2 regions of the Rhodoferax sp. SPJ21 genome follow, and region 2 is predicted to be linked to the other one. Evidence: predicted binding sites of a transcription regulator. Region 2 holds the regulator's gene; the other holds the start of a gene.
The links. Region 2 encodes NrdR, which represses ribonucleotide reductase genes. Its sites were predicted from a motif close to CACNANATNTNGTG; they were not measured.

Region 1 (8,464 bases), 660 kb from region 2:
GCCATCCAGGACAGCAACCGAACACAGCGTGCCAGTACCGTGAATGAAATAGCCCCCCAGCGCACAGCGGCCGGGGACAGCGCGCTACAAAAATTGGTAGGTACCTCGGACGCCATGCAGCAGGTCAAGCAGCGCATCGTCAAGGTCGCGCGCAGCATGGCGCCGGTACTGGTACGCGGCGAGTCGGGTACGGGCAAGGAGCTGGTGGCCAAGGCCTTGCACGCCAACAGCCACCGCGCCTCGGGCCCGCTGGTGGCGGTAAATTGCAGCGCCATTCCGGAGAGCCTGCTGGAGGCCGAGTTCTTCGGCGCCAAAAAGGGCTCCTACACCGGCTCCACGCAGGACAGGCAAGGCTACTTCCAGGCCGCCCGCGATGGCACCTTGTTTTTAGATGAAATTGGCGACCTCCCACTGGCCATGCAGTCCAAGCTGCTGCGCGCCATACAGGAGCGCAGCGTACGCGCCCTGGGTTCGGTCCAGGAAGAGGCAGTAGACGTGCGCATCGTCAGCGCCACGCACAAGGACCTGGCCGCAGATGTCAAGGCCGGCCGCTTCCGCCAGGACCTGTATTACCGGCTGAACGTGATCGAGATTGCCATACCGCCGCTGAGGGAACGCCGGGGAGACTTGCCATCGCTGTGCGAAGCCTTGCTGGAGCGCATCGCACAAGAGTCGGGCATGCCGCCACCGCGCCTATCCCGTGAGTTGCTGGAGCAGTTGGCCAACCACCCACTGAGCGGCAATGTGCGCGAACTTGAAAACCTGCTGCACCGCGCGGTCGCCATGGGCGATGGCGAAGCCTTGCACCTGGACCTGGACTTTGAACCTACGCAGGACATGGGGTTGGCAGCACTACCAGAAGCTTCTCCAGAGCCGGCCGTACCTGCCGCTCCAGGCATCACATCCAACCCTTGGACCCTGGACACGGTCCCCTCCGACCTTCAGGCATTTCTGGACCGGCAGGAGCGCGAGATCCTGGTCAAGGTACTGCATGAGACCGGCTTCAACCGCACAGCGGCGGCCAACCGCCTGGGCCTGAGCCTGCGCCAGATACGCTACCGCATCGAACGGCTCAACATCGCCACACCGCAGGACAACGAGCCCCATGACGCCTAAAGCACCCACCGCCCCCAGCCGCCCCCTGTGGTCGAACGGCTGGTATCGCTTTGCCCACCAGCAACGCTCACCCAATTACGGCCCACGTCCGCCTCAGGCCCGCATCGACTTGGTGGTAGTCCACTCCATCAGCCTGCCGCCAGGTCAATATGGCGGAGACGAGGTGATGGCGCTGTTCGCCAATACCCTGGACTGGGACGCCCACCCTTATTTCAGCAGCATCCGCGGGCTGCAGGTATCTGCCCACTTCTATATACGCCGCAATGGCGAACTGTGGCAGTTTGTGAGCACGGAAGACAGGGCCTGGCATGCCGGGGTATCCCGGTACCGGGGGCGCAGCAACTGCAACGATGACTCCATAGGCATCGAACTGGAGGGGCTGGAGGGCGACAGCTTCGAAGCCGCGCAATATGAAACCTTGGCCAGCCTGGTTCCAGCGATTGCACAGGCCCATCCGATCCGCCATATCGCGGGCCATGAACATATTGCCCCGGGCCGCAAAAACGACCCGGGAGCCGGATTCAGCTGGCAAGAACTGCAACGCGGAACCGGCTGGGACGCGCGCTATTTCCCGCCCGGCACCGGACTCTGAGAAATATTTTTAGCCTGCTGGTGGCAGCCAGAAACACCCGGACACATGCCTCGCCCTAGGAGTTACGCTGCCAAACAAGGCAAACTCTTCCGAAACCCGCATCCAGCCTAGGTTTTTGTGCCACAGACAAGGCAGCGCAACACTTGCCGGAGGGTTGCACCAGCAACCCTCATAAAACCTGTCCCGCCATGCGCCATTCGCAGGGCGGTACACTACCGGTAGTGGCTTGAATTGATTTGAGACCCTATATATAGTGTCCAGCCAGTGCCGCGAGGCACCTCTATTTCACTGCGGCGGTTGCCATAACCGCCCTTCCCACTCCTCATACTGTCCCAAAAGTCTAAAAGGAAGCTATGCAAACCGCATTGAACACACCGTCTACCGTCCCCCAGCCACATTCAACGCTCCACGACACAAGCCATGGCGACGCCACAGTGCAAGGAACGCTGGCCCACTACCAGGTCATCCGTCGCAATGGCGCAGTCGTGCCTTTTGAGCCGGGCAAGATTGCTATCGCCATGATGAAAGCCTTCTTGGCTGTGCACGGCACGCAAGGCGCCGCATCGGCCAGCGTACGTGAAGTGGTAGACACGTTGACGCAGGGCGTGATTCGGGCCCTGGTGCGCTCGCGTCCAGGCGGCGGCACCTTCCATATAGAAGACGTGCAGGACCATGTGGAACTGGGCCTCATGCGTGGCGGCCACCATGAAGTCGCACGCGCCTATGTGCTGTACCGCGAGCGTCATTCCCAAGAGCGCGCCAAACAAAGCGTTGAGCAGGCACCGGCAGCCCCTGTTCTGCATGTGCTGGACGCGGGCCAACGCGTGCCACTGGACACAGCACGTTTGCAACAACTGATCGAACAGGCATGTGCGAACCTGGGCAGCGAAGTGACGGCCGCCCCTATCGTGGCGGAAACCATGCGCAACCTGTACGACGGCGTGCCCATGGAAGAGGTCTACAAGGCGGCCATTCTGGCTGCCCGTACCCTCATCGAAACCGACCCTGACTACACCTACGCCACGGCCCGCCTGCTGCTGCATACCATTGCCAAAGAAGTGCTGGGCAAGGACGTCACTCAAACCGAGCTGGCGCAGGAATACGCAAACTATTTCCCCGGTTACATCCAAAAAGGTGTAGAGGCTGAACTACTGGATGCCAAGCTGTTGACATTCGATCTGCAAAAGCTCGGCGCGGCACTCAAGCCCCAGCGCGACCTGCAGTTTGACTACCTGGGCCTGCAAACCCTATATGACCGCTATTTCCTGCACATCCGCAAGACCCGCATCGAGTTGCCACAGGCCTTCTTCATGCGCGTAGCCATGGGCCTGGCACTGAACGAAACCGACCGCGAAGCCCGCGCTATCGAGTTCTACGAAGTCATGTCGGCGTTTGACTTCATGTCCAGCACGCCTACGCTGTTCAACAGCGGCACGTTGCGCCCCCAACTGTCGTCCTGCTATCTGACCACCGTGCCCGACGATCTGGACGGCATTTACGAGTCCATCAAGGAAAACGCCCTGCTGTCGAAGTTTGCCGGCGGCCTGGGCAACGACTGGACCCGCGTGCGCGCTTTGGGCAGCCACATCAAGGGCACCAATGGCGAGTCGCAAGGTGTGGTCCCCTTCCTGAAGGTGGTAAATGACACCGCTGTCGCGGTGAACCAGGGTGGCAAGCGCAAGGGCGCTGTCTGCACTTACCTGGAAACCTGGCATCTGGACATCGAAGAGTTCCTGGAGCTGCGCAAGAACACGGGCGACGACCGCCGCCGCACCCACGACATGAATACCGCCAACTGGGTGCCCGATCTGTTCATGCGCCGCGTCATGGAAGGTGGCAGCTGGACGCTGTTCTCGCCCTCCAATGTGCCCGACCTGCACGACAAGTTCGGAGCCGATTTCGAAAAGGCCTACACCGCCTACGAAGCCCAGGCACAACGCGGCGAAATCAAGCCTTCGCGCACCCTGCAGGCCAGCGACCTGTGGCGCAAGATGCTGACCATGCTGTTCGAAACCGGCCACCCCTGGATCACGTTCAAGGACGCCTGCAATGTGCGCAGCCCGCAACAACACGCTGGTGTGGTGCACTCCTCCAATCTGTGCACTGAAATCACGCTGAACACCAGCGATACCGAAACCGCTGTCTGCAATCTGGGGTCGGTCAATCTGCGCCAGCACATCACCAATGGCCAACTTGACCACGCCAAGCTGCGAAAGACCATTTCCACGGCCATGCGCATGCTCGACAACGTGATCGACATCAACTACTACGCTGTCAAAAAAGCCCGCGACTCGAATATGCTGCACCGCCCAGTCGGCCTGGGCCTGATGGGCTTCCAGGACAGCCTGTACGCGCTACGCATCGCCTACGCAAGTGAAGGCGCTGTCGCATTCGCCGACACCTCGATGGAAGCTATCTGCTACTACGCCTACTGGGCGTCCAGCGAACTGGCCAAAGAGCGTGGCCAATACTCCACCTACAAGGGCTCGCTGTGGGACCAAGGCATCCTGCCACTGGACACGCTGGACCTGCTGGCCCAAGCCCGCGGCGGCTATGTGGATGTGGACCGTTCGGCGACCCTGGACTGGGATGCGCTGCGCCAAAAAATCAAGGCCGATGGCATGCGCAATTCCAACTGCGTCGCCATCGCCCCCACCGCCACGATTTCCAACATCATCGGCGTGGACGCATCTATTGAACCTTGCTTCGGCAACCTGTCCGTCAAGTCCAATCTGTCCGGCGAGTTCACCGTCATCAACGGCTACCTTGTGCATGACCTGAAGCGCCTGGGCCTGTGGGACAACGTAATGCTGATGGACCTGAAGCACTTCGATGGTTCGCTGCAATCGATCGACCGCGTGCCGAATGAAATCAAGGCCCTGTACCGCACGGCCTTCGAGGTGGAAACCACCTGGCTGGTAGAGGCCGCGTCACGTCGCCAGAAATGGATAGACCAAGCCCAATCGCTCAACATCTACATGGCCGGCGCATCGGGCAAGAAGCTCGACGACACCTACAAGCTGGCGTGGACACGCGGCCTGAAAACGACCTACTACCTGCGTACCCGCAGCGCCACCCATGTGGAAAAATCTACCGTGGCCGCCGGCCGCATGAATGCCGTTTCGTCAGGCCAAGCTCCTGGGCAAACCATGAGCGCAGTCGATGCAGCAGCAGTTGCTGCACGCCAGCAAATGAACGCCGATGCACTGGCCACCAGCCCGGCAACGGACATCAAGTTTTGCGCCATTGACGATCCAGGCTGCGAAGCCTGCCAATAAACCCAAGCCCGCTTGCCACGCATCGTGAAACCCTGTTTTCACGATGCGCATGAGCAACACAAACGGCACAAAATAGCGGCGTTGAAAATGAATACTTTTCATTTTGTGGCGCTGCTCTCATAATCCTAGCATTGGAAAATTTATGTTGACCTGGGACGAAGAAGTCACGCCCTCATCGCCATCTGCAGCGCAAACCGGTTTACCCATCAACCGTGAGTCATCACACGCCGTTTTTACGGCGACACAAGCCGCAGCAACACCCACTCCATCGATTGCATCTCAGCCTGCTATGGCTACCGCCGCAGTGCATGTCACCGCACAAGCCACGGCCGCTCGCCGCGTGAATGCCGCCGACAAGCGCATCATCAATGGTCAGACCGATGTCAACCAGTTGGTGCCCTTCAAATACAAATGGGCCTGGGAGAAATACCTGGCCTCCTGCGCCAACCACTGGATGCCGCAAGAGGTCAATATGACCCGCGACATCGCACTCTGGAAAGACCCCAACGGCCTGACCGAAGATGAGCGCCGCATTGTCAAGCGCAACCTTGGTTTCTTTGTGACTGCCGACTCTCTGGCCGCCAACAACATCGTGCTGGGCACCTACCGCCACATCACGGCGCCCGAATGCCGACAGTTCCTACTGCGCCAGGCGTTTGAAGAAGCCATCCATACCCATGCCTACCAGTACATCGTGGAATCGCTGGGCCTGGATGAAAGCGAAATCTTCAACGCATACAACGAAGTCGCATCCATCCGCAACAAGGACGAGTTCCTGATCCCCTTCATTGAAGCGATCATGGACCCGAATTTCCATACGGGCACGCCGGAAAACGACCAGACCCTGCTGAAGTCGTTGATTGTGTTTGCATGCCTGATGGAAGGCCTGTTCTTCTACGTCGGATTCACCCAGATCCTGGCTTTAGGCCGGCAAAACAAGATGACGGGTGCAGCCGAGCAGTACCAGTACATCCTGCGCGACGAGTCCATGCATTGCAACTTTGGCATCGATTTGATCAACCAACTCAAGCTGGAAAATCCGCACCTGTGGACCGCTGAGTTCAAGACCGAAATCAAAGACCTGTTCATGAAAGCCGTCGAACTGGAGTACCAGTACGCAGAAGACACCATGCCGCGTGGTGTGCTGGGCATGAATGCATCCATGTTCAAAGGCTATCTGCGTTACATCGCCAACCGTCGCGCGACCCAGATCGGCCTGGAAGCCTGCTTCCCGCACGAAGAAAATCCATTTCCATGGATGAGCGAAATGATCGACCTCAAGAAAGAGCGCAATTTCTTTGAAACCCGCGTGATTGAATACCAATCGGGCGGCGCGCTCTCCTGGGATTAAGCTTTTCTTGCCCCATGCTTTCCAACAACGCGCAAACCACCATTCGCCTCGAAGAGCGACTAGGTGTATGCGCTCCCGAGTACATGGTGCTGGGCATTGGCCCAACGCCATGCATCGCTTGATGCCAACCAACCGGCAGCAAGTGCTCTTTGTAAACAGATCAAGGAGAAAATAATGGCAACTGCAAAAAAACCAGCCGCAAAAAAGGCTGTTCCCGCAAAGAAAGCGGCCCCCGTGAAAGCGGCACCAGCAAAAAAAGTAGCGGCGGCTAAGCCCGCTGCAAAAAAAGCAGCGCCCGTGAAGGCTGCACCAGCAAAGAAAGCTGTCGCACCCGCCAAGAAGGCTGCGCCTGCGAAAAAAGTAGCGGCTCCGGCCAAAAAAGCTGCTGTCGCTCCAGCAAAGAAAGCTGCACCAGCCAAGAAGGCCGCTCCCGCCAAGAAGGCAGTTGCAGTCAAGGCCCCAGCAGCCAAGGCCGCTCCCGTAAAGGCAGCAGCCAAGAAAGCAGCTCCCGTCAAGGCAGCAGCAAAAAAGGCCGCTCCTGCGCCCAAGGCCGCCGCCAAGAAGGCAGCACCAGCCAAGAAAGCCGCACCGGCGAAAAAAGCAGCTGTTGTAGCCAAGAAAGCCCCTGCGTCCAAGAAGGCCACAAAAACGGTAGCAAAAAAAGCTACAAAGGCGCCTGCAGCGAAGCCTGCACCTTCCCCCGCAGCATCTTCGGCACAGACCACGCTCAATCCGCAAGCTGCTTGGCCGTTTCCGACTGCAAGCAAACCCTGATCGAGCAGGTGTTTTTCGTCTCAGGCCTGGCATCGCGAGATGCCAGGCCTTTTTTACCTCAGGGGTAAAACGCTAGCAAGCGGTAGCCGACGATACGGGCCTTCAGGGCATCGTCCAACACCTGCACATCGACCGTTGTCGCCCATTCCCGTCCAGCAAATAATAGCCGGGATGCGCCACCGAAATCCGATGGGGACAGCACGCGGCGGACCAACGCCTGTTCATCGCCGTCCGTCAGCACAAACTCCAGCGCAGGCATCGCCAAATCAACCATCGCATGGTTTTTTAACACTAGGCTCAAATGGTAGGCATCGTTGCGAGCAACACTCAGCGATGAACTGTCGATAGCGATGGACTCGATGTGACGCAACGCCCGGACCTCACACCCTAACAGCCCACACGCCGAATGAAACCATGGTTTTGTAACCGACCAGCTGGCAACAATACGGTCACGCCCGTACAACAGCATCTGCAAGCCCAGCAGCAAACCCAGCAAGCCCACTCCCACCAAGACGCCCCCGCGCGCAAACCATGTCTGGCCATAGCGTGGAGGGGTTGGGGCCCGGGCAAAAGAGTAGTTTGCAGCCAATGATTCCTCAGAAGGCTCCGGCGCAAAAAGTACAGGAGAAGAACGTAGCCCTTCCTCGAACTCTGGCGCACCCTCAGCTTCCGTCTCAAACTTCGCTTCGGGCACCAACACTGTATCGACTTGCTCAACTGCAGGAAAAGCATCCGATGCCTGAGGGGCAACTTCTATATCCAGCGGGAGTGGCGGCACCGCAGGCTCATCTTCGGGCTCGCCAAATAAAACCTCTTCCTGAACAGGAAGCTCAGGCACCGATACCGGATTCAGGTAATTGGTAAAAGACTCGGGCTCTATCGGACTCACATACGGAGCATGGGCCGGCGTCGCAAGCTCCACAGGTGCTACGTCAAGAACGGGATCGGCCGCAGGGCCTAAATCCGAAGTCCCCGGCATCTCCATCTCGCCCTGCTGGAGATCACTGGACGCATCAAAAACCTCGGCGCATTGACCACAGCGCACCCAGCCCTCGGAAATCCTGAGCTGGTCAGGAACAACCTTGAACTGGGTACCGCAGACAGGACAACGTGTAATCAAGGCCATATACTTTTGTAGTTCCAGCCAACACCTGAATGCGCTACAAGCTTGCCGTCATCAGTACCCAACCATCTTCCCGGTCCGATACCTCCAACTGCGCCCAGGGCGCATAAGCCTGTTTCAGCTCTTCCGACTGGCGCTCCAAAATGCCTGCCAGCACCAAAGAGCCGCCCGGCGCCACATGGGAACACAACAAGGGTGCGAGCACCTTCAATGGCGTCGCCAAGATATTG
Region 2 (8,464 bases):
TGAGGTGCTACCTGAGTTCTTGCCTAAGCCCAGGGGGTAAAAAGTTTGCGCCGTCTGGTCTTGGGCGGAACCCACTGGCCCCCGTAGTACCAGGCCAATACGCAGGCTGCGTACCCTGCGCCAATTGGCGTTGGTAGCAACTGCGTTGCCGCTTACTGTCATTTGGTCTGCCCTTAAATACCTGTCGGTAATGGAATCTGTCGTTCCAGTGGGGGCTGTATTGGGTGTGACTGCATCCACGCCGTATAAAACTTGGAAGTCTTCTACGCCATCAATTATGGGTTGCCCATTATTGGGGCCAGTGGCGCACATCAGCGCTGGTTCATTCGTGACAGTGCTAAGACCAACATAAAAGGCACTGGTTATACGATCGTCTTGGTCAATTGGGGCTGTGGCGAGTCCACTACCTTGGCAGTCAATCATGGATTTGTCAGATGCCGTAGCGCCGGTGAATAGCGCGGCAGTTTGGAAGCGGACCATCAATATGTCGCTGCCGTTAATGCCTGCAGTTGTAGGTGCTGTATTGAAGGGATCGCTGGAACTGGGGCGTTTGTTATCGATGCCGAATACGTCGGGGTCTGGATTGGTTGAAATACCTTTTACGTTGGTTTGGCGCGGTGAGGCGATGTACAGCACGTCTTTGTAGCCTGCTTGCACGGCTATACGCTGGATCAAGTCCATTGCAAATCGGCCGTTATCACGCAACTGAGAAGATGCATCGATGGCATTGAAACCTTTGCGACTTACGATAAGAGATGCAATGGCTGCTATCGCGATGATCAGACTGATCGCCATGGCGACCAACAGCTCAACCATGGTTAAGCCGTTTTGCTTGCGGAAGCTTGCTCTCACTGCACGCTACCTGCAGTGACCGGAAGAACGACGGAGGGCAGCGTAGCTCTTTCGAGTGGTGTGCTATTCGTACTTTTTCGGTCGGTTGACGCCCTTGTCCACCCAATTTTGATGACAGTGCTGGCACCACTGCCGGTGCCGCAGGTCCATTGGGGTATGCCGTTCGAGTCAAAGGGGGCGGAGTCGGAGCAGACGGTGACATGCGCGCCAGGCAATTCGCTGTCAACCCTTGAAAGCCATTCGGTCATTTCAGCACTCGCAATTTCGGTTGTACTCGCGCACGCAGTGGTGCTGGTAGCGACATTGAGGCAGTAACTGGTAGAGGCTGGTGCTAATGGATTGGAGTTGAAGTCGCCAAAGTAGGGGCTTGTGCTGGACAAGGCAATATCTTTGTTATTACGCATTATTTCGGCCAATTCACGCGCAAGGTTGACTGCGATGGATTGCAGTTTTGCGTCTCTGTTGGATTGCAAAGCCGTTGCTTGCAGTCCAACCATGCCCAGCAGGCCGAACGATAAAACAATGATCGATATCAGCACTTCTACCAGGGAAAATCCTGCAGAGCGCACATGCCGACTGTTTCTTCGCAATGCTTTTAATGGGAAAACGGGGGGGGTGGGGCGCAATGATTCCATTTGCGCATGATAGGAAAAAAATCCCAGTTACGGTTGTACCCATACAACCGCTCGTCGTGCGAGAAGGCCCGTTAGGGAGATCCACGCAACCTAAACTGTGGTGAGCTGCCTCATGCCCGTGTTTCGCATCGCGTTGCTAACTTTGCTTATTTGTTGTTGCCCCGGCGATTAATGTGTTGCGCCTTATCGTTGCACTTCGTCTACGAGGGTTTTGAAGTCATCCACATCTTCAAAGCTGCGGTACACGCTTGCGAAACGTATGTAAGCGACTTTGTCCAGCTTTTTGAGTTCGCGCATAACCAGTTCACCAATGTAGTTCGATAGAACTTCGCGTACCCCTAGATTAAGTAGTTTTTCTTCAATTCGTTCAATCGCCATATCTACCTGTTCAGTGCTCACAGGGCGTTTTCGCAAAGCGAGTGTGAACGATGCGCGCAGTTTGGAGGCTACATAGTCGATGCGGCGTCCATCTTTTTTTACGATGGTAGGGAAGTTGACTTCCGGTCGCTCATAAGTGGTGAATCTTTTTTCGCAGCCCCCGCAGCGGCGCCGGCGGCGAACCAGGTCGCCGTCGTCAGATTCACGGGTTTCGACTACTTGGGTCTCACCGTGGCCGCAGAAGGGGCATTTCATGTCGTCTTAGCGCTTAGCGATAGACGGGGAAGCGGCTGGTCAATGCTGCGACCTTGGCGCGCACGGCGTCGAGGTTTGCGGCGTCACGCGGGTTGTCCAGCACATCGGCCACTAGGTTCGCGGTGGCGCGGGCTTCTTCGTCCTTGAAGCCGCGGGTGGTCATGGCAGGTGTACCGATACGCACACCGCTGGTGACCATGGGCTTTTCCGGGTCGTTGGGGATGGCGTTTTTGTTGATGGTCATGTGGGCGCTGCCCAGCACGGCTTCAGCTTCCTTGCCCGTGATGCCCTTGGCGCGCAGATCCACCAACATGACGTGGCTTTGGGTGCCGCCGCTGACGATGCGCAGGCCGCGTTGGGTCAGGGTTTCGGCCACGATCTGGGCGTTCTTCAATACCTGTTGCTGGTAGGTCTTGAATTCGGGCGTGAGCGCTTCCTTGAATGCCACAGCCTTGGCCGCGATGACGTGCATCAGTGGGCCGCCTTGCAGGCCAGGGAAGATGGCGCTGTTGATGGCTTTCTCAAATTCCGACTTCATCAAGATGATGCCGCCACGCGGGCCACGCAGGCTCTTGTGGGTGGTGGAGGTGACGATGTCTGCGTGTGGCACGGGGTTGGGGTAGATGCCGGCGGCAATCAGGCCTGCGTAGTGGGCCATATCAACCATGAAGATGGCGCCCACATCCTTCGCAACCTTGGCAAAGCGCTCAAAATCGATAGCGAGAGAGTAAGCACTGGCGCCCGCAATAATTAGTTTTGGCTTGGTTTCATGGGCTTTGCGTTCCATCGCGTCGTAGTCGATGGCTTCGTTGGCGTCCAGGCCATAGCTGACCACGTTGAACCATTTGCCGCTCATGTTCAGGGCCATGCCGTGGGTCAGGTGACCGCCTTCGGCGAGGCTCATGCCCATGATGGTGTCGCCGGGCTTGAGGAAAGCGAGGAACACGGCTTCGTTGGCCGATGCGCCGCAATGCGGTTGTACGTTGGCCGCTTCAGCGCCAAACAGTTGCTTGACGCGGTCGATGGCCAATTGTTCTGCAATGTCCACGTATTCGCAGCCACCGTAGTAGCGACGGCCGGGGTAGCCTTCGGCGTATTTATTGGTGAGCTGCGAGCCTTGCGCGGCCATGACGGCGGGCGAGGCGTAGTTTTCGCTGGCGATCAGCTCGATATGGTGTTCTTGGCGGGCGTTTTCGGCCTGGATAGCGGCGAACAGCTCGGGGTCGGTTTGTTCAATCAGAATGCGGCGGTCGTACATGGCAGTCCTATCAGACGAGGGTCTTGGGGTTGGAACAAGTGCTGCCCAGGCGAACGGCTGAACACCAGGCTAAAGCCTGGCGGTACGCTTCCCAGTGGTTGTCCGAAAAGCCTTGTAAAAAAGCTTGCTGCGGTGGTCCACGTCAGCGTGAGCACCCTCTGCTGGGGTCACGCCTATCGCCAGTTGCGTACCTGCCTAGTGTAACGGAGCCGGCGAACGCAGATCAGTACTTGCCAAGTACGGCCACTTTTTGTACGTCATCCGTTGCGGGCTGCTTTGGGGCGGGCGCAGTGACGGGGATTGTGCGCAACTGCGGGGTCGTGGGCGTAGCGCGGCCAGCCGCTACTTGTTGCAGGCGGACGTGTTCTGCCATGACCTTGCTGGCGTAGCCACCGTCATCTTCAATATTTGCAGCGCCTACGTAAAAACGCAGCCCACCTTCGACCGATCCAGCGCGGGCGATGCACTCCTGCAGCACTTTGACACCCACACGCAGATTGGTTAGCGGGTCGAACGCAGCCAGCTTGCCACCAAACACATCGTATTTCTGGGTATGCACCTGGGTCATGACTTGCATCAGACCCTGGGCGCCCACAGAGCTTTGGGCAAAGGGGTTGAAGCCGGATTCGATGGCCATGACGGCCAGGATCAGGGTCGGGTCGAGCTTGACTCGGCTACCGATGTCATAGGCTTCGGCTACCAGGGCGCTGACCGGTTCGGCCGCGACATGGTATTTTTTGCTCAGCCAATAGGCGACGGCCGCCTGCTGTTTGGGCAGGTCCTTGGGGTTGCTTGCGGTTGCGCGGTCCACGGCCTCGGTGTCTGCCTCGGCAATGTCTTCCATGCCAGTGGGTTCCACCTGGCGTTCTTGTAACCAGCCCATCAATTGGACTTCGGCCACCTGGCGCAGATCGGGCCGGGCGGTCATGGTCACGATAGTAAAAGCCACAACCAAGCCCAAGAGGGCAAATCCGTTGTGGGTAATCTCAAAAAAGCCCTGGGCAATATCGGATGCGAAAGTCCGCAGTCCATGTCCTAACTTTTGTAACGCTGTCATAGCACTTCCTCATCGAGCGAAGGCCGGGGGCGATCAATTTGCGTAAGAGCAATTCGCTTTGGCACTTCGATTGGGTGGGTACGCTATCAGTATCCTGCGGCGCCTTCCAGGCTTGTGCAGCGATCTGATGTAGCCGGGGGTCGGCAGCGGATTCGGGTTGTCCCTAGGCCATAGTGGGAGGGACGGGCGGATTCTAGGAGGACTTATCATATCAAGTCAAGAATATGAAATTCACTCTATATACTAAATTGTTGATTATCAACTCCGTTTTTGCCTAATTTGCACAGGGCCGAAGGCACTTCGCATCGCCAACCAGATTTTTTTTGTTTCTTGATGTAAGTGAGGGCTTGCCGTGTATACAGCCGCCGTGTGGCGACAGACTCCATTTCCTGTGTCAAGAAAATTGACTCAATCGCAGACGGCATATGCATTGAAAAGCAGATTTGTAATCTCGCCCACCATGGACTAAATTGACATCGCCTGTGCAAACAGGCGTTCACCGGTAGGAGCCTGCTAAGCCTGACACTTTGCGACGGTGGTGTGGAGCAGCCCCGGTACTATATGGAGGCAATCTCTTGCTTCCAATGCAATGGGGGACATCACTCTCTCCCTTGCAAACCCAGACGGCATGAACCGCAAGTTCGCCGTCAAGCCCGGCGGCCAGGCTCACTACCTACCGTCCGGGCTTTCTGCTTTTTTGGGCCGTGCATTCCCTCACAGTGCGGTGCAGGTCTGGCGGCAAAATGGGCAACATGACCTTTGTATCTTTTGCTTCCCGTCCATGGCTGCGCCGCGTGCTGTGGGCTGTCGTTGGTTTGTTGGTGTTATGGGTGCTTGCCTGGTTGGCGGTGCCGCCTCTATTGAAAAGCCAGCTGGAGAAGGCAGGCAGCGAAAAGCTGGGCCGCCAGGTGCAGGTTGGCCGGGTGGACTTCCACCCCTGGACGCTGGCATTGACGCTGGACCAGTTGTCCATCGCCGGACCGGCAGCAGGGGCGACGCCGCAGCTGCGCATCGAGCATGTGCTGGTGGATGTGGCGCTGTGGCAATCCCTGCGCCGGCTGGCGCCTGTGGTTGATGCTATCGCTGTGCAGCAACCGCAGCTGAAGATCACCCACCTGGGCGATGGGCGCTATGACTTTGATGACATCGTGGCCCGCCTGGCCACGCCGCCAGCCCCCCAGCCCAGCCCTACGCCTTCGTTTGCGCTGTACAACGTCACCCTGACCGACGGTTCGGTGGACTTTGTGGACCAGCCTGTGGGCAAGACCCACGCGGTGCGCGACCTGCACCTGAGCCTGCCTTTCATCAGCAACCTGGATTCGCAGCGCAGCATTCAGGCCGAGCCCAGGTTGGCCTTTACCCTGAATGGCAGCAGTTTTGACACAGCGGCCCAGACCACGCCCTTTGAGCCCACCCGCAAGACCGATGCGCACCTGGTCTTGAAGAACCTGGACCTGGCGCCTTATTTGCCCTACTTACCCGCCAGCCTGCCGGTCAAGGTGCAGGGCGCGGTGCTGAATGCGGACCTGCAACTGGCGTTTGAAGAAACTCCCAAGATGACCGTGCGCCTGCGCGGTGTGCTGCAGGCCGACAAGCTGAAGGTGGCGAACCCCCAGGGTGCGCCGTGGCTGGCGCTGGACAGCTTGAAGCTGACGCTGGAGGATGTGCGCCCGCTGGAACAAGTGGTCAAGCTGTCTTCGGTCGAGTTGAATGCGTTGGCCTTGGATATGCGCCGCAATGCCGCCGGGCGGCTGGATTTTCTTGTACCTCCGGTTGCTCCTAAAAACGTAGCTACTCCCGCAGGTAAATCAAGCGCTAGCACTCAAAAGGATGTTGAAGTTGCAGCGTCCTCGCCGTGGAAGCTGAACGTGGCCAAGCTGGCGCTGACGCGGGGCAGTGTCCGCTGGAGCGACGCCACCACCCGCCCGGCAGCCCAACTGGCTTTGAACGATGTGGCGCTGGAGGCATCGGCCATCGCCTGGCCGTTCACCCAGCCGCTGAAGTTCAGCGGCCAGGTCCAGCTGGAACAGGGTGGCAAGGCCCAGGCTGGCAAGGCCGCCGAGCTGCGCTTCAGCGGCTCCGCCACCGACCAGGAGGCGAATGTCGATGCCAGTCTGGGAGGCTTACCGCTGGACCTAGCTGCGCCGTACTTGGCGGCTGTGCTGGAGCCTCGGTTGAGTGGCCAGCTGAATGCTGATCTGCAGCTGCAGTGGAAGGCGTCCGAAGCACTGCAAATTACGGCCAAGCAGCTCACGCTGGACGGCCTGGCGCTGGGCGCGCCGTCTACCGGCGGCAAGCCGGCAGCGGCTGCCCTGGCCAGCCTGCGCCAACTGCAGCTGCTGCAAGCCCAGGTCGATCTGGCCCAGCACAGCGTGCGCATCGGCAAGCTGGCTTTGACCGAGCCGCGTGCCAAAGTGGAGCGGGGCGCCGACCAGCGCTGGATGTTCGAGCGCTGGCTCAAAACGCCTGCCGGTACCATGCCAGTAGCTGACTCTGCGGTGACCGCGCCAGCACCTTCCAGCGCAACGGCCAAGCCCTGGTCCATCAACGTGGCCGACCTTGCCTTGGAAGGCGGCGCTGTCTCCTATATAGATAAGGCGGCGGCTCAGCCCGTCTCCTTGGAATTGACGGCTTTGCAGGTGCAGATGAAAGACTTGGACCCGAACAGCGCCAAGCCTTCGCCGCTGAACATTGCCGCCCGTATCGGCGCCGGCAATGTGGAGGCTGGACGCCTGTCTTACAAAGGCACGCTGGCCCTGCAGCCGCTGGCGGCCCAGGGCCAGGTGGATGTGGTGCATCTGCCCCTGCATGCGCTGGAGCCGTATTTCGGCGCCAGCTTGAATGTGGACATTGTGCGGGCCGACACCAGCTTCAAAGGCCAGGTCGCTTACAGCGCCAGCCCGGCCGGGCCGGTGCTCAAGGTGCGTGGCGACGGCACGCTGGAGGAGTTCCGCGCCAACCGCTCGCCCTACAGCAGTACCCCGGATGCAGGTGCCAACCAGAACCGTGAATTGCTGAGCTGGAAATTGTTGAACCTGCGCGGGGTGGACGTGGCGTTGGCTCCGGCTACCGTGACCCGTGTCGAGGTCAAGGAAACCGCGCTCAGCGACTTCTATGCCCGCGTGGTCCTGGACGAAACCGGCCGTATCAACCTGCAAGACCTGGTCAAATCCAGCCCGGCGGAACCGCCTGGTGCTACTAATACTGTAGCTGCTGGCGCAGGTAAATCAAGCGCCAGCGGCCAAAATGATGCAAGTAGCGCCGCACCCCTGGTGCGCATAGGCGCCATCAGCCTGGTCAACGGCCGGGTGCAGTTCTCGGACCGCTTCATCAAGCCCAACTACAGCGCCAACCTCAGCGAGCTGACCGGCAAGCTGGGCGCGTTCTCCTCCGTGGCCGAGCAGGGCGTGGTGCAGCAGGCCGACCTGGAGCTGCGCGGCCGGGCAGAGGGCACGGCCTCGCTGGAGATTTTGGGCAAGCTCAACCCGCTGGCCAAGCCCCTGGCACTGGACATCAATGCCAAGGTGCGCGACCTGGAGCTGCCCGCGCTGTCGCCCTACAGCATCAAATACGCTGGCCACGGCATTGAGCGCGGCAAGCTCAGTGTGGACGTGCACTACGTGGTCCAGCCCGATGGCCAGTTGACGGCGACCAACAGCATCATCCTGAACCAACTGGTTTTTGGCGACGAGGTGGCGGGAGCGCCGGCCAGCCTGCCAGTGAAGCTGGCCGTGGCACTGCTGGCCGACCGCAATGGCGTGATCGACCTGAATGTGCCCTTGTCCGGTTCGTTGAACGACCCGCAGTTCCGCATCGGACCGGTGATCTTCAAGATCATCGGCAACCTGATTGCCAAGGCCATTACCTCGCCCTTCAGTCTGCTGGCCAGTGCCTTTGGCGGCGGAGGGGACGAACTGAGCGTAGTGCACTTCGCCCCCGGCAGCGCGCTGCTCACCCCCGAGGCCCGGCAAAACCTGGACAAAGTAGCCAAGGCGCTGGAGGCGCGCAATGGCCTGAAGTTGACCGTGG

Region 1: the regulator NrdR is predicted to act here: its motif matches at 1,951-1,964, upstream of AC4BBN_RS11870 (ribonucleoside-diphosphate reductase subunit alpha).

Annotation. Positions count from the first base shown of each region.
Region 1 covers NZ_JBYZMO010000002.1:861,110-869,573, reverse strand. The annotation lists gene AC4BBN_RS11880 (sigma-54-dependent transcriptional regulator) at 1-1,116, shown strand, start outside; gene ampD (1,6-anhydro-N-acetylmuramyl-L-alanine amidase AmpD) at 1,106-1,708, shown strand; gene AC4BBN_RS11870 (ribonucleoside-diphosphate reductase subunit alpha) at 2,062-4,986, shown strand; gene AC4BBN_RS11865 (ribonucleotide-diphosphate reductase subunit beta) at 5,129-6,337, shown strand; gene AC4BBN_RS11860 (histone) at 6,512-7,111, shown strand; gene AC4BBN_RS11855 (zinc-ribbon and DUF3426 domain-containing protein) at 7,170-8,237, opposite strand; gene prmA (50S ribosomal protein L11 methyltransferase) at 8,272-8,464, opposite strand, start outside.
Region 2 covers NZ_JBYZMO010000002.1:1,518,118-1,526,581, forward strand. The annotation lists gene AC4BBN_RS15010 (PilW family protein) at 1-852, opposite strand, end outside; gene pilV (type IV pilus modification protein PilV) at 849-1,487, opposite strand; gene nrdR (transcriptional regulator NrdR) at 1,671-2,120, opposite strand; gene glyA (serine hydroxymethyltransferase) at 2,134-3,378, opposite strand; ZMP/ZTP riboswitch at 3,415-3,575, opposite strand; gene AC4BBN_RS15030 (lytic transglycosylase domain-containing protein) at 3,602-4,435, opposite strand; gene AC4BBN_RS15035 (DUF748 domain-containing protein) at 5,188-8,464, shown strand, end outside.